DNA from 3 places in the Paenibacillus sabinae T27 genome. Region 2 is predicted to be linked to each of the others. Evidence: riboswitches for the same ligand, from Rfam matches in the RefSeq annotation. Region 2 holds a riboswitch; each other region holds the start of a gene.

What was found. Region 2 has a riboswitch for cyclic di-AMP ahead of PSAB_RS13530 (APC family permease). Riboswitches for the same ligand answer to the same signal wherever they lie in the genome.
Region 1: linked by a shared signal. The riboswitch ahead of PSAB_RS26635 (NfeD family membrane protein) and the one ahead of PSAB_RS13530 (APC family permease) in region 2 are both predicted to bind cyclic di-AMP.
Region 3: linked by a shared signal. The riboswitch ahead of PSAB_RS00490 (C40 family peptidase) and the one ahead of PSAB_RS13530 (APC family permease) in region 2 are both predicted to bind cyclic di-AMP.

Annotation. Positions count from the first base shown of each region.
Region 1 is NZ_CP004078.1:2,733,556-2,740,568, reverse strand. It holds gene PSAB_RS12635 (flotillin family protein) at 99-1,520, opposite strand; gene PSAB_RS26635 (NfeD family membrane protein) at 1,543-2,079, opposite strand; cyclic di-AMP (ydaO/yuaA leader) riboswitch at 2,248-2,433, opposite strand; gene PSAB_RS12625 (nuclear transport factor 2 family protein) at 3,345-3,812, opposite strand; gene PSAB_RS12620 (alpha/beta hydrolase) at 3,866-5,125, opposite strand; gene PSAB_RS12615 (SDR family NAD(P)-dependent oxidoreductase) at 5,158-5,928, opposite strand; gene PSAB_RS12610 (NmrA family NAD(P)-binding protein) at 5,943-6,803, opposite strand.
Region 2 is NZ_CP004078.1:2,943,165-2,950,177, reverse strand. It holds gene PSAB_RS13540 (DsbA family protein) at 1-311, shown strand, start outside; gene PSAB_RS13535 (disulfide oxidoreductase) at 308-775, shown strand; cyclic di-AMP (ydaO/yuaA leader) riboswitch at 958-1,113, shown strand; gene PSAB_RS13530 (APC family permease) at 1,238-3,055, shown strand; partial or broken gene PSAB_RS13525 (ABC transporter ATP-binding protein) at 3,224-4,022, shown strand; gene murB (UDP-N-acetylmuramate dehydrogenase) at 4,147-5,061, shown strand; gene ymzB (protein YmzB) at 5,153-5,488, opposite strand; gene PSAB_RS13510 (MFS transporter) at 5,562-6,716, opposite strand; gene PSAB_RS13505 (ArsR/SmtB family transcription factor) at 6,778-7,013, opposite strand, start outside.
Region 3 is NZ_CP004078.1:97,166-104,178, forward strand. It holds gene motB (flagellar motor protein MotB) at 1-317, opposite strand, end outside; gene motA (flagellar motor stator protein MotA) at 301-1,104, opposite strand; gene PSAB_RS00470 (hypothetical protein) at 1,301-1,594, shown strand; gene PSAB_RS00475 (4a-hydroxytetrahydrobiopterin dehydratase) at 1,815-2,102, shown strand; gene PSAB_RS00480 (c-type cytochrome) at 2,195-2,551, opposite strand; gene PSAB_RS00485 (GNAT family N-acetyltransferase) at 2,655-3,155, opposite strand; gene PSAB_RS00490 (C40 family peptidase) at 3,419-3,910, opposite strand; cyclic di-AMP (ydaO/yuaA leader) riboswitch at 3,916-4,058, opposite strand; gene PSAB_RS00495 (C40 family peptidase) at 4,400-4,867, opposite strand; cyclic di-AMP (ydaO/yuaA leader) riboswitch at 4,888-5,029, opposite strand; gene PSAB_RS00500 (hypothetical protein) at 5,251-6,081, opposite strand; gene PSAB_RS00505 (M1 family metallopeptidase) at 6,093-7,013, opposite strand, start outside.

The DNA.
Region 1 (7,013 bases), 210 kb from region 2:
TGGATCCCGCCTGAAGCACGCCGTCTACGATAATACCAGTCTCGCACAGCGCGGAAAGCTTTTGACACTGTACGGGGCTGGTTTACGAAGCTATAGAATTACTGCTCTTTATCCCGGCCGAGCAGCCCGCTGAGCGCCTCTGTCACGTTCATACCGGTAAGCGTCTGGGTCAATTCGGGAACCTGGGCCATGATTTTGGCGATATCGCCGGTAATTTTGTTCACACCGGATGAAACTCCATCCTGGGAAATCACTGTAATTTTATCGACATTGGCCAGCGGGGCAGCGACTTTCTCAGCCAGCTCTGGCAGAACTTTCAAGAATTCCACTGTAAGCGCAGCTTGCGTGAACTGTTTGTACGCTTCGGCTTTCTTCTCCAGTGCTCCCGCTTCCGCCGCTCCAGCCAGTTGAACAATTTCCGCGCTCACTTTCCCCTTCGCCAGCTCTGCTTCCGCCGTTGCTAGCCCGCGCTTGGTCGTCGTGGCTGCCTCTGCTTCAGCCTCAAGAATTTGCCGCTGCTTGGCTGCTTCCGCTCTCATAATCGTAGCCTGGTTCTCCGCTTGGGCAGGCTTGATCACCGTTGCCTCCAGCTCCTTCTGTCTCAGCTCAACTTCGATTTCCCGGACGGTCCGGTTGGCTTCCGCTTCCATCTGCGTGATCTTGACCTGTTCGGTAACCAGCGACTGCTTAATTTTGTTCTGCTGCAATTCGTACGCAAGATCCGCTTGCGCTTTCTTCACTTCCGTCTCCAGCTTAAAGTCCGCCTGCTTAATGTTCAGTTCCTTCTCGAACAAGGATTCCTTGGCGCGAGCGGCGGTTTCCGCTTCAATGGTTGCCTGATGCGCATTGGCTTTGGCAATGGAGGATTCTTTCTCCGCCTCGGCCTGCTTGATCAGAATGTCGCGTTCCGCTTCCGCCTTGGCAATGCTGGCATCGCGGCGGATGCGCTCAATCTCCGGAACCCCCATATTGTCGATATACCCTTTGTCGTCGGTAATTTTCTTAATGGTGAAGCTAACCACCTCAAGCCCCATCTTGTCGAGGTCTTCCGAGCAGGTCTCCCGCATCTTGCTGTTGATTTCGTCGGGTGTCTTTAGTATGGATTCCACCGACAACTGCCCGATTAAGCCGCGCAAATGGCCTTCCACCGAATGCAGGATAATCGTCTCGCGGTCTTCTTCCGGCCGGTCGATAAACTGCTCGCTGGCAGTCAGAATAGCGGTAGGATCACTTTTGATCTTAATCTGGGCCACCGCCTCCAAGTTGAGCTTGATGCCTTGCCGGGAGAACATCGCCTGCGCCGGAATGACATCAAAGCTCATCAGCATCATGGAGATGGTCTTATTGTTTTGGAAGCCGGGGATGACGAACGTCCCGCCGCCCTGCACCACTCTTTTTCCGCCGAGGCCGTACACAATCATCGCCTGATTGGGTGGAACCTTTTTATAAGAGTTCACGATAGTGTACAAAGCCAGCAGGATAACAACAACAATTGCCGCGATCAAATAAAGAATAACCATTCGGTTCGACACTCCCCGTTATTTATAATTGTTCGATTTCCCTCTCGAAGAGGGTTACTGACGCCATTCCTTTTTTCACCTTCAAAATAATCACCCTGTCGCCCTTGGCGAGCTGCTGGCCGGTTTCTGCCCGCACTCCAATGGAGCGCATCGTTCCGTGCAGTACATATTTCATCTCCCCAACCGCTCCATCCACTGCAGAAATACTGATGTACCCTAGTTGCCCTGTTGGATCATAATCCATTTCATTCATGCTGTTGTCATACCGAGTCATCACCCGGTCCAGCACCGCATACATCAGACAGCCCAGCAGCAAGGCAACCACGGTGCAGATCAGCACCACTGCAAGTATTTTCATTCCGCTGAACCGGGTTAGCACATAACCAGTTCCGCCCCAAACCGTGACAAACACCATCAGCGGGAGTATGGGTACAAAGCCCGGACCTCCAGCATCGCTGCCTCCTACATGCAGATGACCCGCCAGGCCATGCCCATGAAATCCGCCGCTGAGGAGAAGCAGTAACCCTACCCAGAAGCACACAATAAATACAGTAACGATAGCAATCCCCCCCTTTCAAGCAGTTCAGATAGTGCCTAAGCACTCTAACTTTCGTTGTTATAAGATTTTTCATTCCTCATACAGATCGCCTTCCCTTCCTAAATGCCCAGCAAAAAGACCACAGAAGCGGCAGGGCTCTCCGTGGTCGGTTAATTGATCATGGCGCTCATCCTCTCTCTACGAGGCTTACGGGGTTAGCTGACGGATTCGGGCAGCGAGATTGCCCTACCTTGCCAGAGCGGCTTTACAGCACGCAGCAAGGATTCACCCCAAGTGAGCGGCAGCATCAGATCGAAAGCCGCATTCACCATTGGTTCCCCCGTTCCCATTGTCGGAATTCAGCCATTTGAGAACAGTTACAATATATTCAGTTGTTGATTTGAATCTTACGCCTGTGGCAGTCTAATGTAAAACGTTCCAGATGGCAAAAGGAGCCAAAGAATGCCTCCTCTTCATGAATAAAAGCGGATTCTTTGGCTTCTCTCTTAAGCGGCCGATGATTTTCTCATTTTTGCTCCGTTTCTCGCAAGCTGTCCCATTCGGCCAAAGTCAACGCCGCAAACACCATAAAACCTTAGGATGCTTGCGGTGTTGGCAGCAGCCGAGACAATCCATGTTTATTCCGAAAATAGGTAAAATAAGTAATATAATCCCTTAACTCCCGGAGGCACCGGGCTGCTTCCAGGTCGGCCGCATAGGCTTCACGCCGCTTAAGCCTTCCAGATCAGGACTAACCGCACACCACATAATCGTTGCTGCTCCCTTGCTCTACCGTCTTTAGCTGAGCGCAGAGTCGAAAATCGTCCGTTTCTCCTTATCAAGAATCCCGCCGGTAATCGCAGTATCCCATCCTTCATTTGAGGTGAGTAAAGGGAAGTGTTTCCATAGAAGGAGTTCTTCACCGAATAAATGAAATTAAGAATATAAAAATTAACTTTCAGAAACAAAAATCCGAATATAAGATCATTGACATATCAGAAGTAATACGGTGGATGTATGCCGAAAGGAAAATTTTACATTCAAGGCTGTTATTCTCCGGAGCACCCGGCAGCCGGTTGGGTACATAGCCGCAACTCCGTCGGAACGACTCACCTCTGTATCTGCTCTGCGGCGCGAAGATTGGAACAGGCTGCTAATCCTGAATCTCCGCGCCGGCGCTTTCCTGCTTCCCGCAGGCCGACGTCTCTTCGTAAGAAAAATGTCTATCAGTGGGGATAGAATCATAATCGATCAACTCTAATCCCCACCTCCACCATTTCAACTCCTTACTGCTCGTTTAATACTTTCTGCAATGTTTCTGCATCCAAAAGCGCTACAAGCGCTACTACCGGATTCCAATAATCTTTGTAGTGTACGATTTTATTGTCTCTCGTTTCGATCACCGAGATATATTTCTGAAGATAAGGCTTGCCGGTGGTCAGGACTTGCGCTTCCTCAATTTCGAATTCGACTATCATGATATTGGGGTTCATCGCGAAGTGAAAGGTTGGTTCACTGAACCGTGTGATATCAAACCTTTGAGGGAAGTCTTTAACATACTCATAAATGGCAGCCTTGCCTTCAAGTTTTTGAGTAAAGCCTTTAGGAGCGTAAGGAAACTCGAACAGCGCATTGTCATCAAACAGCTCAATAAATTGATTCATGTCTTTTTCCAAAAAAGATTTGCAAAACTTATGGAAGATCTCCCGTGAAGCTTCCTGCACCTTTTCATAATCTGCCGGATTGAACGTCATATTTACCACTCCTTATCATTGAAATATTGAATCTGCAACCGGAATGCCCCGGCTTACGACTCTGGCGATTGTTTCCGCGCAAGGATCTCGGGAGGTTGGGCGCCAAGCCACCATGCCGGATTTGCCGATCCTTCGATGACACGTCCATCCGTATGCACATAATAGCGTTTATCGGGTCTTTGAGCGAAATCGCCATTCAGCGCCCGCTGCGTCCATTCCGAGCCGTAACGGAAGATCTCCGCTGCAACACCGCCAAGGGGATGGAATTCATTCTCATAGATCCGCAGCTCCTTGGGAGCCTTGATGAGCTCGTATAGCGCAATCGCATCTTCAACCGGGATAAGCTCATCAAATTCACCGTTGCCGATCAGTACCGGGCAAGTGATGTTCGGAACCAGATGCCAAATGCTGTAATTCGCCGCCATTTCCTTATCAAACTTCTCTTCATCGGTATATCCGGACATATACATCATATTGGCCTTGAAGCTCGGTTGAGCTTTGCTGAAAGACTTCTCCAGTTCACCGGGGCCTGCCATGAATGTGGCTAATGATTTCAGACGGTTGTCGTGGGCAGCTCCCCGTAATCCCCAGATCGCGCCCATACTGACTCCAAACAGACCTATCCGATTCTTGTCAACCTGTGGTAGCTCCTCAAGAAAGTCAATATACCGGCTGATGGCGCGCTGGTAGTTGGTTAAGGTGACTTTGAGTCCGGATGATCCGGATTCTCCCTGACCAGGCCCTTCAATCGACAGAGCAATCATGCCCCGGGACGTATAGTAGCGTTGGGCAATCTGGATATAATCCTCTTTGATCATGTCCATGCCCGGACCAAGAATGACAGCAGGAGCGTTCGATACGTTTCCTTCAGGGAGAAACAGCAGACCGAATATTTTTTTGCCTTCAAAATCCAGCTCAACCCTCTGGATCGTTTGATTGCTCAGGCGCGAAATCGCTGCGACGGACTCATTACAGCGCTCGCGAAATACGGCTTTTCTGGGATCATCGTTAAAAAATGAATATTGCGCTCTGCCCCACATCACCGCAGCACGCTGATACAAATCTTTGGCGGTTGCCGGGAAACCCTCGCTTTCATAGTGCTTTGCGCGTTCTTCTGCCTGGGCCGCAACGGTCGACCATGCTTTCGGGATCATGACGCCGCTTTTAACCAATTCAAATACTCTGTCAAAGTCTCTGTGATTGTGGCCGCATTCTTCTAACGTTGCCTTCGCTTCGGGATGCAGGGCGTCAAATCCCCCTTGTGAAAGTGCGATATCCAGAATCCATCCTTGTGAAACTGCTCGTTGTGTCATTTTTTAACCTCCGTATTTTTATTTTTAAGTACTTACAAGCCGAGAGCCGTCCAGCCTCCATCTACAAAAATGGTCTCGCCTGTAATATAAGAAGCTGCATCGGATGCAAGAAATACCGCGGCACCCGCCAGCTCATTGGGATGGCCCATTCTGCCAAGGGGAGTTCGTTCCGTCACTTTTCCGGCAAAATCTTCTTTTGCATCCGAGACGGTTTTTACAAGCGGGGTTTCAATATAAGAAGGCGCAATCCCGTTCACATTGACCCCATACTTTGCCCACTCTACCGCCAGAACCTTTGTCAGCATATTAACTCCCCCTTTGCTGGCGCAGTAGGCGACAGAGCCTGTGAGCGCAGTTGTGGACCCCACTGATGAAATATTAATGATTCGTCCACGGTTCTGCTTGATCATTTCCCTGCCCGCATACTGTGCGAATAAGAAAACACCGGTGAGATTAACCGCAACAATTCGGTTCCAGTTGTCCAATTCGTATTCTTCCGCTGGCGTTTTAATCGTCATTCCCGCATTGTTAATCAGAATATCAATAGATCCGAAACGATTTTTCGTCTCATCTACTACTTGTTGGATATCCTCGGGCTTCGTTACATCGCAAGGGATCACCAATGATTCCGTTCCTATCTTGCGAATCTCATTCGCCACCTCCTCTAATTCGGACTGCGTACGACTGGATAGAACCACATTTGCACCCGATTCGGCTAATCCCAAAGCAATACTTTTTCCGATACCTCTGCCTGCGCCTGTCACAATAGCGGTTTTTCCGCTCAAGTTAAATAATGAGTTCATAGCTTCAGCCGCTTTCAATTCTGTTTCCAATGTGAGGCGTGCGCGATGGCAAAGTCTTTTAGAGATTTAGGCGGTCGTCCGGTCACACGCTGAACTGTATCCGTAACCTGGTCTTCAGTACCGTGAAGCCTGATCGCTTCATCCAGCCCTGCGAGAAAATGAGCATAGTCTTCGGCCATCCCGAACTTCATCATCCCGGCCGCCAGCTCTTCCGTGCTAATATTTACATGTTGGATGGTTCGTCCTGCAGCAGCGCCGATGATTTCTCCAGCCTCCGCATAACTAAACGAATCAGGACCTGTGATGATATGATCTGTATTGTGAGGCTGCTCATCAATCAGCGCTCTTACGCCCACCTCGGCAATATCGTCGGCATCAACGAATCCGACCCGGCCCGATCCTGTAGCCGTAATCATCACCCCGTCACTGTTGATTTGGGCTCCGTGGTGACCCTCAGTGAAATTTTGCATAAAATAAGACGGACGCAGTACCGCCCACTCCGGGACAAGTTGACCTATTACCTGATGCACCTTGCCGAACACAGGTCCACCTTCGGGCACGGAAGCGCTGCTGAGCAAAACCACTCGGCGAACGCCGGCCTCTACAGCCCTCTCCAGAAACGGCACCATCATCTTGGATGGATCCATAACTGCAAGGGGACCCACCAAATAGATGCTATCCACGTTTTTTATAGCAGGTTCATATGTTGTTTCATCGTACCAATCAAAGGTAACATGCTCATTTGTGCTTCCTGGAGCGGAAGTACCGCGATCGGCCGTACGAACGGCATAGCCCAGATCTGTAAGCCGCTTAGCTATACGGCTTCCTGTTTTGCCTCTTCCGCCTGTCACTAGAATTTTACTGTTATTTACCATATCAATTACTCCCTTTCTTTTTTAGACTAATAAGTCCGAAATATTCATGAATAGTCAATCTAGATTAAAATAGTGACTCTGCAACCGAAAACCGGAGTTGGAACGACGTTTTCTAGATCAAACGATCTAATAAGTATAAAATATAATGAAGCGTCCAATACCGCTCCACTAATGGTCAAGCGCAGAGAGAATGACAGTTGCAATATCGTC
Region 2 (7,013 bases):
CGTTCTGGAAATATTACGATGCCCTGTACGCTAATCAGGGGGACGAGAATACCGAGTGGGCGACGGAGGATTTCTTGGTAGAGCTTGCGCAAAAAGAGAAGATTGACATCGATTACAATCTGCTGCGCAAGGATATTAAGGAACGGACCTATGCCGATGAGCTGGCGGACGATAACGCGATTGCGGAGAACAACCATGTTACAAGCACACCCTCGCTGTTTATTAATGGTATAAAGACCAATGAGCCTTTCAATCTTGAAGCGATCGTCAAAGCGATTGAAACGGCGTCCAAGGCGGTTGAGACAGAATGAAAGCATTCTCCGGCTTCTTGAGTCGGCATGGTCTCTACCTGGCCTGGTTTGTATCCCTGGTTGCCACAGCCGGCAGCCTCTATTTAAGCGAGGTGTTGAAATATGAGCCATGCAAGCTCTGCTGGTTCCAGCGGATTTTCATGTACCCTCAGGTGATTCTTCTCGGCATCGCGACTTACCGGAATGATAAGAAGATTATTTCTTATATCCTTCCGCTGTGTGCCATTGGTGGCAGCATATCGCTGTATCATTACGCGGAGCAGAAAATTCCGGCGCTAGGCAAAGTTCTTCCTTGTACAGTCGGTGTTCCATGCACGAAAGATTACCTGAATTTTTTCGGATTTGTGACAATTCCGCTGCTTGCGCTGACGGCTTTTATTCTTATTGTCCTGCTGCTGTGGAACGCCAGAGAACGTGAGGAGGAGGCGGAAACGGAAGAGGCGGAGGACGGAAACCAAGTATAACGCGCAAGTTTTTTTCTTCAATGGACATAAAAACCCGTGCTGCAGGGATAATACAAGATAATGAACGACATTAATATCTCCTGAAGAGAATTTGCGTGAATTGGTCCGTTTTTCAATTCTTTTTCATCATTTTCACTGTTTACGGTCATGGCATTATGGACTAATATTAGACCTTGTGAGAAGTTGAATATGCGCTGAATTTTCCAGATGGAAAAACGGGGGAACCAACTTGACCGCTTAGACGGCCAACGGGGTGAATCGGTACCGAACCTTCGGACCGTAGGGCTTCCACAGCCCGAATCCGCCAGCTAACCTCGTAAGCAACAGTGGGATAATGATCATGCATAAGCATGCGGTCATTTCCGTATGCTTTTTTTTGTGCCCTTATTTATGAAAATCCACCACTGAAAACGGCGCGCGGTACTACCGTTTCAACTCACAAAAGAGAGGAACTGTATCCAAATGGTAAGCAGAGTAAAACGACTATTGATCGGTCGTCCCAGAAAATCAACCGAACTTGACAACGAAAAGTTAACCAAAGTGAAGGCACTAGCCGTTCTGTCGTCGGACGCACTGTCGTCGGTCGCTTACGGAACGGAACAGATTTTGATTGTGCTGGTAGCAGCAGGTTTTACGGCTATCTGGTATTCATTACCGATTGCCCTCGCGGTATTGGGACTACTGGCAATTCTGATTTTATCTTATCGGCAGACGATTTTCGCTTACCCTCATGGCGGGGGAGCCTATATCGTAGCCAAGGATAATCTCGGCGTTTCCACGGGACTGCTCGCAGGCGGTTCACTGCTTGTGGATTACATCCTGACGGTTGCTGTTAGCGCCTCGGCTGGTACGGATGCAATCACTTCTGCATTTCCGAGTTTGCATGAACATTCCGTTGCCATCGCAGTGACGGTAATCATTATTTTAACCATTATCAATCTTCGCGGCGTAACCGAGTCGGCATCTTTCATTGCCATACCGGTATATTTGTTCGTCTTGTCCATCGTTGTTCTGATTGTCTCCGGGCTGATCAAATTTGCTATAAGCGGCGGTAATGCTTCCGTGCCTGAAATCGGAACTGCGGTATCCAATGTCAGCCTGTTCCTGCTGCTGAAGGCTTTCAGCTCCGGCTGTTCAGCCCTGACCGGTGTCGAAGCGGTATCCAATGCCATTCCAAACTTTAAGGTCCCTGCGGAAAAAAATGCCGCAAAAACCCTCATTATGATGGGGACGATTCTTGGATTCATGTTCACCGGCATTACGCTGCTGGCTTACTGGTACGGCATTACCCCGAACGTCAAGGAAACGGTGGTTTCGCAAATTGCCGAATCGACCTTCGGACGTGGGGTCCTGTATTATTTCATTCAGGCGATCACTGCGGTGATCCTGTTCCTGGCGGCCAACACGGCCTACTCGGCCTTCCCGTTGCTGTCGTTCATGCTGGCTAAAGACAAATACCTGCCGCATGCCTTTATGGTTCGCGGCGACCGCCTTGGCTTCTCCAACGGCATTATTTTCCTTGGCGTGGCCTCAGCGCTCCTCGTGGCAGCGTTCCACGGTGAGACGGGTAACCTGATTCCGCTGTATGCTGTCGGCGTATTTATTCCGTTCACGCTGTCCCAGCTTGGGATGATGATCCGCTGGAAGAAGCTGAAGCCAGCGGGCTGGAAGGCGAAGTTCGCCGTGAATACGGTCGGCATGCTGACCACCTTGACCATTACGCTGATATTTGTGATTACCAAATTCGCAAACGTATGGGTGGCCTTTATCTTCTTACCAATCGTTATGTTGATTTTCTTCCGCATTCATCGTCACTATCAGAACACCGCAGACGAGCTCCGGATTCAGCTGGATAAGGATAAGCCGTGTATTAAAGGAAGCACGATTGTGATTCCGGTATCGGCCGTGACGCGCGCGGTGCTGAATTCGATCAGCTATGCCAAATCCCTGACCGACAATGTGGTGGCTGTCTATGTTGGCTTTGACGAAGAAGAAATCCGCAAGATGGAGGCCAAGTGGGAAGAATGGAACCCCGGCGTACGCTTAATCGTGCTTCGTTCCCGGTACCGCAGCGTCATGCGTCCGCTGGTTAAATTTATTGATACAGTGGAATGGAAGAATGCTGCGACCGATCATATTACGATTCTGATTCCGCAGTTTATTACGAAGCACTGGTGGCAGGCAATACTGCATAACCAGACGAGCGTATTTATCCGGACCTATCTCATGAACCACAAGGATATTGTCGTTGCAACGGTTCCTTATCACTTGAATAAATAACCGGGCGATCTGCCCGCTAGCGGAAAGCTGCTGCTGGAAAATGTCTCTGGCGGCAGCTTTTTTTGTATGTACTAAGTACAAGCAGGGCGCTGCCATTACTATGCATGACACGTAAAAGGATAATCATTATCATTTGAGTTGACAAGATTAAGGGGTGAATGGCTAACGATGGAACGTTTGCATGCGAATCCATTAAATATCGGCTACGCGGAATCGATAATTGTCAAGGATCTCAACCTGTCTGTGCCGACAGGGAAAATTACGGCTCTGGTAGGAGCCAACGGTTCAGGAAAATAAGACGATCCTGAAGACGATGGCCCGGCTGATGAAGCCGACAAGCGGCACTGTGCTCCTGGACGGTAAATCCATTCATACCCAATCGACGAAGGAAGTTGCCCGGCAGCTCGCGATTTTGCCGCAAAATCCGACCGCTCCGGACGGCTTGACCGTTTCCGAGCTGGTGAGCTACGGACGTTATCCGCATCAGAAGGGCTTCGGCTCGCTTATCGCGGAAGACCGGAGAATCATTTCCTCCGCCCTTGAGGTTACCGGGATGGACGCTTTCCGCGACCGGCCGATTGAGCGCCTGTCCGGCGGACAGCGGCAGCGCGCATGGATCGCCATGGCGCTGGTCCAGCAGACAGATATTCTGTTCCTGGACGAACCGACAACCTTTCTGGATATGGCGCATCAGCTTGAGGTGCTTCAGCTTCTGCAGGTGCTGAATGAGCGGGAGGGCCGGACAATTATCATGGTTGTACATGATTTGAACCACGCTTCCCGTTTTGGGCATCATATGGTGGCGATCAAATCGGGCACGGTAGTCAGCGAAGGCGTTCCAGCGGATGTGATGACTCCGGATGTGCTGCGCGATGTGTTCGGGATCGAGGCGGACATTGTTGAAGATCCGCGATCGGGATTGCCGCTCTGTCTTCCTTACAGTCTGGCAGACCAAAAAGTTGTTTAATGAAACTACTTCTTTTGCCGAAACTTATACCCGGATAACAGGCTCCTGTCATTGACAAGGGAGCCTGTTCGTTGTTAAAGTGGGGATTGCCAAAGATATGTATAACAACTAAAGGAGCAAACCCATGGATATCGGCAAAATTCAAGAGGATCTTAAGCGGCTGGTTCCATCCGGAACGATCAAGAGCCATGAGTCGCTCAAAGATCATGTCTTCACCAAAATAGGCGGCCGGGCGGACATACTGGCTGCACCTTCAACGTATGAAGAAATTCAAGCGATCGTTACATATGCTGCCGAGAACGGCATAACGCTTACCATATTAGGGAACGGTTCAAATGTCATCATCCGGGACGGAGGCATTCGCGGCATCGTTCTGCAGACACCCGGATTAAGCGGCATCCACTCTGAAGGCAATTTAGTCATCGCCCAATGCGGCGCCCAAATTATTGATACTTCCCGTTTCGCGCTAGAACGGAAATTGACGGGTCTTGAATTTGCCTGCGGGATTCCCGGCACAGTCGGCGGAGCGCTGTACATGAATGCCGGAGCTTATGGAGGCGAGGTGGCCGATGTGCTGCAAAGCGCGCTTGCGATCGACAAGACCGGCGCCATGGTGAAGCTGGAGGGGGACGACCTGAAATGGGGCTACCGGAAAAGCGTCTTCTCAAGCGGCGACTATCTGATCCTGGAAGCCCGTTTTGCCCTGAAAGAGGGGAACTACGAGGAAATCAAGGCGGAGATGGATAAGCTGACCGAGATGCGGGAATCCAAGCAGCCACTTGAATATCCCTCCTGCGGCAGTGTCTTCAAGCGGCCGCCGGGAAGGTTCGCGGGCCAGCTGATTCAGGAGAGCGGACTTCAAGGAACTAGAATCGGCGGAGCCGAAGTATCGAAGAAGCATGCGGGATTCATCATTAATGCGGATAACGCCACGGCCAGCGATTATATCGGTCTGATTCAGCATGTGAGGGAGACCGTGAAGGGGCGCTTCGACGTCGAGCTGGAGACGGAAGTCGAAATTATCGGGGAAGAGCTGTAAAGCGAAGCTGGTGACAGGTATAGTTCTATATTGTAAATCCACAAAATAAAAGCTGCGGGAAGCGTTCCCCGCAGCTTTTTTTTACATGTTCTTACTCCAGCGCAAGCGTATATTTGGCCCGGTCCGTCTGCGCTTGCACCCTACTCTCATCCGCAGAGGCGAAGGCCAGGCCGCTGACCGCGATTTCGTAGCTGTGAAGCGGAAGGTTGACCAATTCCCCGTCCGCGTTCATTGTGCTGCCCGTGCCATGCAGGATAAGGGCACTGTCCAGATAATCGTCGATAACGCTTGAGGCATCCCTGTAATCAACTCGATCCAGCTTGAAAAAGACTTTATCCTGGTCCTCAAGCTCCTGCTTTTCGATAACTATCGTTCCGCCGGTATGCCCGTTCAGCCAATCGGCCAGCATTTGCACATGTTCTTCCATATTACGATCCCATCCTTTGCCGGATTGTCACTCTTAATCAGTAATTTACCCTGCTTTGGCCGTTTGAATCCATCTAAGCTGCCGCGACACCGCTTTTTCGAAAGAGGAAGGCGGAGAGAACGAAACAGAGCAAAGTCAGCAGCGTAACGCCAAGAAAAATACCCGAGGCCTGATAAATCCCTCCTGCTGCCGCGGCTCCGATCGTGGTTCCGAAATACATCAGGGTGTTCGCCAAAGCCGAGATCGTTCCCCGGGCGGTATCCGACAAAGACTGGAGGGAGCTCATCATGATGGGGAACAGCATTCCGGTGATTCCGAAGATGATGACCAGCTCCGCCTTGATTCCCGTAATACTTCCCGTCAGCGAGAGCAGCGGAAACAGCACGCTATTGATGATAATGCCCAAAATTAATGTCCCGGAGCGGCCGAACCGCTGGGTTAAACGGCTGCCGAACAGGCTGCCAAGCAAGTTGCCGAGACCCAGAAACAGCATGACTTGCCCGATTTGGGCGACATTTAACCCGAAGGCGCCGGAGAGCCAGGAGCCGAGGAAAGAAAAGGCTGCAAAATTACCGATCTGGAAGATAAAATAGGCGGCGAAGGCGCTAACCGCAATGCGGGAAGAGAGAAGAAGGGCATAAGGCTTCAGGAGGGAAAGCCGGTCAACCGATGAGCTTCGCGGCGGTATGGAAGGCATGAGGAAGGGAATCAGCATGGTCAAGAGGAGGGAGAATAAACCGATCACGATAAACGGAAGATTCCAGGAGTGGGCGGCGAAAAAACTGCCGATGGGGAGGCCCAGCATCTGAGCGATGGAGAGACCGGCAGTGGCGATGCCCATGCCCTGTAAAATTTTATCCCTCGGCAGCAGGACCGGAATGGAGGCCCAGATTTGCGGAGATACGACGGCCGCGCTGACCCCGGCGAGAAAACGGAACAGAACCATACTCCAGAACCCGGCTGCCGCGGCGCACAGAGCCGTTGAAACCGAGAATGCGGCCATTCCGCAGATCATAACATGCTTTCGGTTCAGCCGGTCAGACACCGGACCCGCTACCAAAGCGAACAAGGCGTAGCCGAGCGCATAGGCGCTGACCATCCAGCCGGAGCTTGCCGTGGATATATGGAACTCATTCCGAAGGACTGGTAGCAGTGGACTGATCAGAAACGTATCCGTACCGATGGCGAACATAATGAGGAAAAAGAGCGTCAAGCTTGATTTTTGCATAATATACCTCCTATTTCGTTAGTTGGATAACTATTGAACTACAAACTGATAAAAAACCGGATTACAAGGAATCCAGGAATCCGGGCAAATACGAATCGAATGTCTCTCGGTGAAGCTGTATGTACTTGGTCTGAGCTTCTTTTCTTACAAGAATGAGCCCTGCCTCCCTCAGGGTGCGAAAATGATAAGAGGCGTTCGATTTGGAGGCCTCACAGCGTTCACCTACCTCGCCACAGTTCAGTTCCGTCGGGCTGTCTTTCAGGGTACGGATGATTTGCAGACGGGTGTGGTCGGCCA
Region 3 (7,013 bases), 2.4 Mb from region 2:
TGCTCCTTCTGACGGAGCTTGGCGAGGTCGGCCTCGGTGGTGTTCTTTTCGGCGATGGTGTTCAACTTAGTGGATTTGCCTGAATCCAAATCGCTATTGGTAGGCGCCATGGATGTATTATCCAGCACACCCGTACCTCCATTGAGAGCAGAGCTGAACGCCTGCGCCATCTCCTCGAATTTCTTCGCATCCGTCGCGCTCATGGCGTACAGTACCAGGAACAGGGCGACGAGCAGCGTCATCAGGTCGGAATAGGGCAGGAGCCAGGATTCGTCGGCGTGCTCCTCATGGTCTTCGTGCCTAGTCTTTTTGCTCACCGGAGCCACCTTCCTTCTGGTTCAGCTTGGCGCGCTCCGCAGGAGTCAGAAACACGGAGAGCTTCTGGTTGATCGCAATGGTGGATACGCCGGACTGGATGGACAGGAGACCCTCAAGCATCATCATCCGGATCTGGATTTCCTGCTTGGACAGCCGCTTCAGCTTGTTGGACATTGGATGCCAAAGGACATAACCGGTAAAAATACCGAGCAGCGTAGCGATAAAGGCCGCCCCGATAGCGTGTGCCAGCTTCTCCATCGCGCTCATGTCCGCAAGGGCGGCGATCAGGCCGATAACGGCCCCAAGCACCCCCAGTGTCGGCGCGTACATACCGGCCTGGGAGAAGATCAGCGCGCCGGATTTATGACGCTCTTCGGTTGCATGGATATCTTCAAGCAGCACATCCCGGACAAACTCCTGGTCGTTGCCGTCGATAATCATCCGCATGCCGCTTCGCAAGAAATCATCCTGAATCTCATCCACCTTCGATTCAAGCGCGAGCAGGCCTTCGCGCCGGGTAATGGAGGCCCACTCCATGAACATGGTGATGACCTCTCCTTTATCGATCAGCTTCTTCCCGCCGATAAACAGAATTTTGAACAACTTCGGCACATTTTTAATTTCCGACATCGGGAAGGCCATGAACAGCGACGCTGCGGTACCTACGATGATAATGGTAAAGGCGGCGGGGTTCTTGAGGGCGATGAGCGGCGCTCCCTTAAGATACATGCCATAAACCACCGCAATTATACCGAGCACTAGGCCAATAATTGATGAAATCTGCATTTGTACACCTCGTCCATGAGTAATAAAGTGATCTCGCGTATGCCGCGTCTATCATCCTTGAATGGGCGGCGCTTATTAGCGGAGAACAACTATGTCTATTCTTATTTATCGACAGCCGGCCCTTTTTTGTTAAGGCATTTAGGCTATAATGGATGAGGAAAGGGTATTCATCTGTTTATGAAGCGGAGTGATAGCGGTGGGTGTAAAGCATGGAAGAGATTACGGAGATATTTTACGAGACCTGACCAAAGCGGTTGAGCTCATACCGGACAGTTATCTTTTTTTCGAAATGGAACCGGACGAATGGCAGGAGCTACCCCGTGAGTCCAAGCTCGAAGTATGGGAAGCGCTGGCGGAGGATCTATTCTTTGCCCTCGGAAATGAGCCGGTAATCCAGGTTGGCAGCGGCGTAGTTATACACGACAAGGAGACGCACCGCATCAACATTTTGGTCGGTGAAGAGGATTTGGAATCGGTTTCGTTGATCTAGGCAGGAAGAAGCAAAAGCAACGCCGGATTTGCCGCATTCTGCCCTCCATGTTAAAATTGATAGTGTCTAAGGTATATTTGCCGGGATTCAAGAATACATTAAACCGAAAATAAGCGTTTTTCCTGGCGCATCCCTTGGACGTAAGACACTGAGGGATGTTTTGTTTAACGGGAAGGCGAATGGAACTTAAACGGCTGCTTTTTTAAGGAGGAAACATAAAGTGTTATTAACTGAGGGAGAACTGCATGAGCAAGTGGGCAGGCTGGAAGGCTGGAAGCTGGACAGCGGGGCCATCGTACGCAAATACATGTTCAACGATTTTATGAAGGGCATTGCATTCGTGGACGAGGTGGCTGCCATCTCGGAGGCGTTCGACCATCATCCGCATATCACAATCGATTATAAAACGGTCATTCTGCGGCTTACGACAAACGAGGAGGGCGGCATTACCGCGCTTGACGTGCGTGAAGCCCATGAGTTTAATGAGGCGTTTGAGAAGACCCGTTAAATAGACGACAAGAGAAGAATGTTATGAAAAATACGCCCCTGTGCCGGGAAGCATGAAGCCTTCCGCGCAGCGGCGTATTGTTGTTTCGGCGCTTATTTTTTTTCGGACAGCCACATGGCGACGTGGGCAATCTCCTCGGGGGCCAGCTTATCCTTGAAGGATGGCATTTGTCCCCGTCCTTTGGTCACGATGCTGTAAATCTGCTCGGCCGTTTTCTCGCCGCCTACCTTTTGCAGATTCGGTCCGACTCCGCCCTGAAGCTGATCGCCGTGGCAGGTGATGCAGTTCGCTTTTACGGTCGCTTCGGCTTTGGCGGGATCGGCTGTAACGCTTGGAATGGCCTCATTGTTCTGCTCGGCGACCTGCTCTTTTCCGGGCAGTGTGAACATCAGGATAACCGCAAAGGCGCAGGCAGCGAAAAATAATCCGCTCATGATCCACTTTTGCATCCCCAATCGTCCTCCCCTGTGTAAGCTGCTTCTCTAATTATAACGGATGATAAAGCGTTATCATAGGGTTTGTGTCAAAAAATTGAACGATGGGCGGCGGGGCTTAGCTTTCAAGGAAGGACTTATCATAGACCATACAGTAAAAAGGTTTTTCACCGCTTGGCGTCCGGCGTTCATAAGTGTCGGTGATCGTAAAGCCGCTTTTGCGGTAGGCCCGGATGGCTCTTTGATTCCAGGTCAGAACTTCAAGATCGATTTCCCGGCTGGGATAGCGCTTCAGCGCCTCCTTTACAATCGCTCCGACAAACAAATGCCCGAGCCCTTGCCCGCACAAATCGGGACGCATGCCGATGCCAAGACGCACCGTGCCTTCCATCGGAAAGAGCTGGGCGAAGCCGCAGAGTTCATTCTCTTCGTTCAAGACCGAGACATACTGCTCCCTCCGAATCCGCGGGTCCCCGAACTCAATGCCGAGCGCCTCCATTTGATCCCAGGACAGCCAGCCGTAAATATTGTAGGGCGCCTTGTAATGCCAACCGCAGATGTCTCTGGCATGCGCAGATGTCATGGGCCCGACATGGAAGATGACGTTGGAGCTAATCATTGATTCAGCGACCTCCTCTCCCCGGTAAGGGAAACCTATATATTAAATTATATACAAAAAAAGGCGATTTCGACGCAAAAACTTTGCAGTCCGGAAAGAGAGCATGGGAGCGCAGGTGATTTCAGGAAGTTATGGCCGAGGGGAAATGGTGTGTTTGACGAATCCAGGAGGGGGTATTATACAAGTAACAGCTTTAATGGTTCTTATAAAAAACAAAAACCCCTTCCCGGGGCTAAAGCCCGAAAGGGGTTCTACGGTCAATCTTACTGTACATCATCATTATCTACGGAATCAACGGCTGCGGTTTGATAGGCACTGGAGGCCATAACCCGTTTGGCGCCAACAAAACGATTGACATAATAGCTGTCGTTCAGGGAGGTAATGGTAACGCCCTTCGAAGACGAAGCATGGGCGAATTTACCGGAGCCGACGTAAATGCCGACATGGGAGACACCTTTACCGGTGGTGTTAAAGAATACAAGATCGCCTGCTCTCAGTTCGCTGCGGGATACCGCATCTCCCATTCTGAATTGGGAGCCCGACTGGTGCGGCAGATCAATGCCAATCTTATTGAATACATACATGGTAAATCCGGAGCAATCGAACCCGCTTGTGCTCGTGCCGCCGGATACATACTTGGTTCCAATGGCGCCGTCAATCACTTTATCCATTTTGGAATCTGCAAAGGCGCTGCCTGCTCCGAGTGTGAGAACGATGGAAAAGCTGATGAATGCTGCTGCCAACTTCTTCTTCAAAAGATTAAACTCCTTCCAAATGCCTGCGAGGTTAGCTTAAGGATTCGGTAGAAGGTCCCCTATGACCCCTCAATGAATAGGAGGTCAATTCACCCAAAGATGGTTCCCCCGCTTCCCTAATGGTTAGGGAACTCGGCACATACGATATAGTGTTCGGATTATGTCCTGTAAATCATGACAAATTTATCGTCAAAACGTTAATATTCATTACAAAAATGTTACTATAAACTCATTGCGCTTATTGTAACAAACCTTTTATTGGATGGCAATCACTTTTAACATAGCAAAATTCGATTTTGTAGCGCTTACATTTATGAATTCGCTTAAATAACCCGGATAAAAACCGCGTTTTTATGCTAAAAAAAATTTTCAGCGCCGATTTTTGCAAAATCTGTTTCAAGCCGCCGAATGAAGTGTAGCTTAACTATATACAGAAAAAAGGGAAAAACCCGGAACGGATGATCTGGATCATATTCCGGGCAGGATGAATCAATCGTAAGCCACCGCCTGGTAGGCTTTGGTGTTCATGACACGTTTGGCGCCGACATAGCGGTTGGCCCAGTAGGATTGGCTGAGCGAGCTGATGGTTACGCCGCGCGAAGAAGAGGAGTTCGCGAATTTGCCGTTGCCGACATAAATGCCGACATGGGAAACGCCGCTGCCGACCGTATTGAAGAATACCAGATCTCCAGAGCGTAGCTTGCTGCGCGATACGGAGGTTCCTACTTTGAATTGCGCTTTGGATGTACGAGGAAGGTTAAGTCCTAATTTGGTGAATACGTATTTGGTAAATCCGGAGCAATCGAAACCGGCTGTGCTCATTCCACCGGTTTTATATGAGGTTCCCAATGTTTTTGCTATAACTGTGTCCATTTTCGAATCTGCGAAAGCGCTTCCCGACCCTAGAGTGAAAGCCATCACAAGGCCCAGCGCTGCGGCTGCGAGTTTTTTCTTGATATGTTGACCTTTCAAAGCTTATGTTCTCCTTCCAATGCCTGCGTGGTTAGCTTAAGGATTCGGTTTGAAGGTTCCCTATGACCTCTCTAGTTACAAGATCAATTCACCCAAAAAAATGGTTCCCCCGCTCCCCGGTGCCCGGGAATTTGGCCTAGTTATGCACCAGAACAATCGACTTGATTTATCATCATACGACAAAATAACAAAATAGTTTTAAATAATTACAAACTTGTTACCTTGGCACATGGCTCATTGTAGCAGAGGATTCAGGGTTTGGCAAATTTATTTCAGAGGACGAAATGTTGGAAAATATCAAAATAAAAAAGAGTTCAGATTCCTGTCACGGAATTTGAACTCTTTTTGCTTGCTTCGGTATATTAAGTTTAGGAAGCCTTCGTTCTGCCGCGCCATAGATGATACTGCGCCGCAAGCCCCCACAAATCGAATAAAGTGGAAGGGAGAGGCGCAAGCTGCCTGATGAGGAAAGCGGGCAGTCCGGGACACAGGAGCCCCGTCACCGCGCATATAAGGAAGATCGACAGTCCCGCAAGTCCGAACAGAATCCGCAGTGCCGCGGCAGGAAGAAAGCATTGCAGGGCGGTCAGCAGAGAAGCGAATAGTCCGGCACCAGTGGTATAACCGAACTGCATATACAGCAGAATCTGGCGAATGATAAACGCGTAGAGCAGCCATCCGAGAATAAACGGCAGCAGCTTCAGGAGCAGCCCCGGCTCCCAGTAGGAGGACAGGATGAGTCTGCGCCCCTCGGGGAGAAGCCAGTATAGGGGAAGCAGGGACAAGGCCCATTCAGCGGCGCTGAAGAGCAGGACGGGCAGCCCGTATTTTTTCATACCGGGAAAAAAGAACAGCCCGCGCTCGCCCCTGCTCTCCTGATGCAGCTCATGCAGGAGTCCGGCTCGTATGAACGGCGTCGCCAGCAGGCGCACGCCCGCCAGAACAAGCAGCGTCCACAGCCAGCGTCGTACGTCGGGCTCGGAAGACAGGCTGAATTGGGCGTCGATATAATACAGCAGCCTGCCTATCGCGCTGCCGCCGGCATTCTCGGAAGGATACCGCAGAAGCGCGGGAACGACGGCGGACCTTACGAAGCGGTACAGAAAATAGCCCCAGAGCAGCCGGTAGATAAACAGCAGAATCAGAATATACAGCTGTTCCTTGACGCTGCCCCAGCCGCGGGTTATATAAGATCTCATTTCATTTCACCTCACCAGACGAAAATTCCGAGCACAGTTTCGATTGCGTTTGTCAGGCTTAGCGTCCAGCGGGATACGGCGGCGGCGGGGAGAGCCGCTTTTCTGAAGTTGTTGATATGCTTGTTCTCCAGCAGGACTTCGTGACCCGGGTCCACCTCGGCCGAAACGAGGGGAGCCGCGGAGGAGAGCCGGAACGAGGCTTTTCCTCCCTCGCCGTCCCAGATCTTGTGCAGCGTGCTGCCGTTAGCAAAGGTGAATTTTATGCTCACGCCGGTATACAGGCTGCCTTTATTGGCGACGGTCGTCAGCGACTCGTAGCCGCCTTTTTTGCTTTTGCTGACGGTGATGTCTTCCACGGTGAAATCGGGTGCGCCGCCGCCATATACGTAACGGTCGAAGTAATCCTGCCACGATTTTTTAGTCACCTTCTCCACGATTTTTTGGAAATCGGCGGTGCCTGGATGATGGAAACGATATTTTCGGGCATAAGAGGACATAATCGTATCCATTGCCTTGGCGCCGACCTGCTGTTCGATATCTTTGAGCACCAGCTTGCCCCGGATATAGACGTTCTGGGTGTAGACGTTCGCATTGCCGTATTTCCAGGTATCTAGAGTTAGCGGCATCGGCTTCGTGACGAGGTTGGCCTGGAGAGGAAGGTTGGGAGCGATTCCGTATTCCTTCTGCATCAGTCTGTCCTCGGCGTAGGAGGTGAAGCTCTCGTCCAGCCAGGCTTCCTCGAACTCGTTGCTGGCCACCATTCCATAGAAGAACTGGTGCCCGATTTCATGAATCACCGTCCGTTCCAGCGAAGTATCGGCAGAGCCGCTCTCCGCACCGAAGGCGGTGATCAAGGTGGGGTACTCCATGCCTCCCGCTCCGTTTCCCGCCTTGGGAGGAACGACGATGGACAGCGTGGTGTACGGATAGGG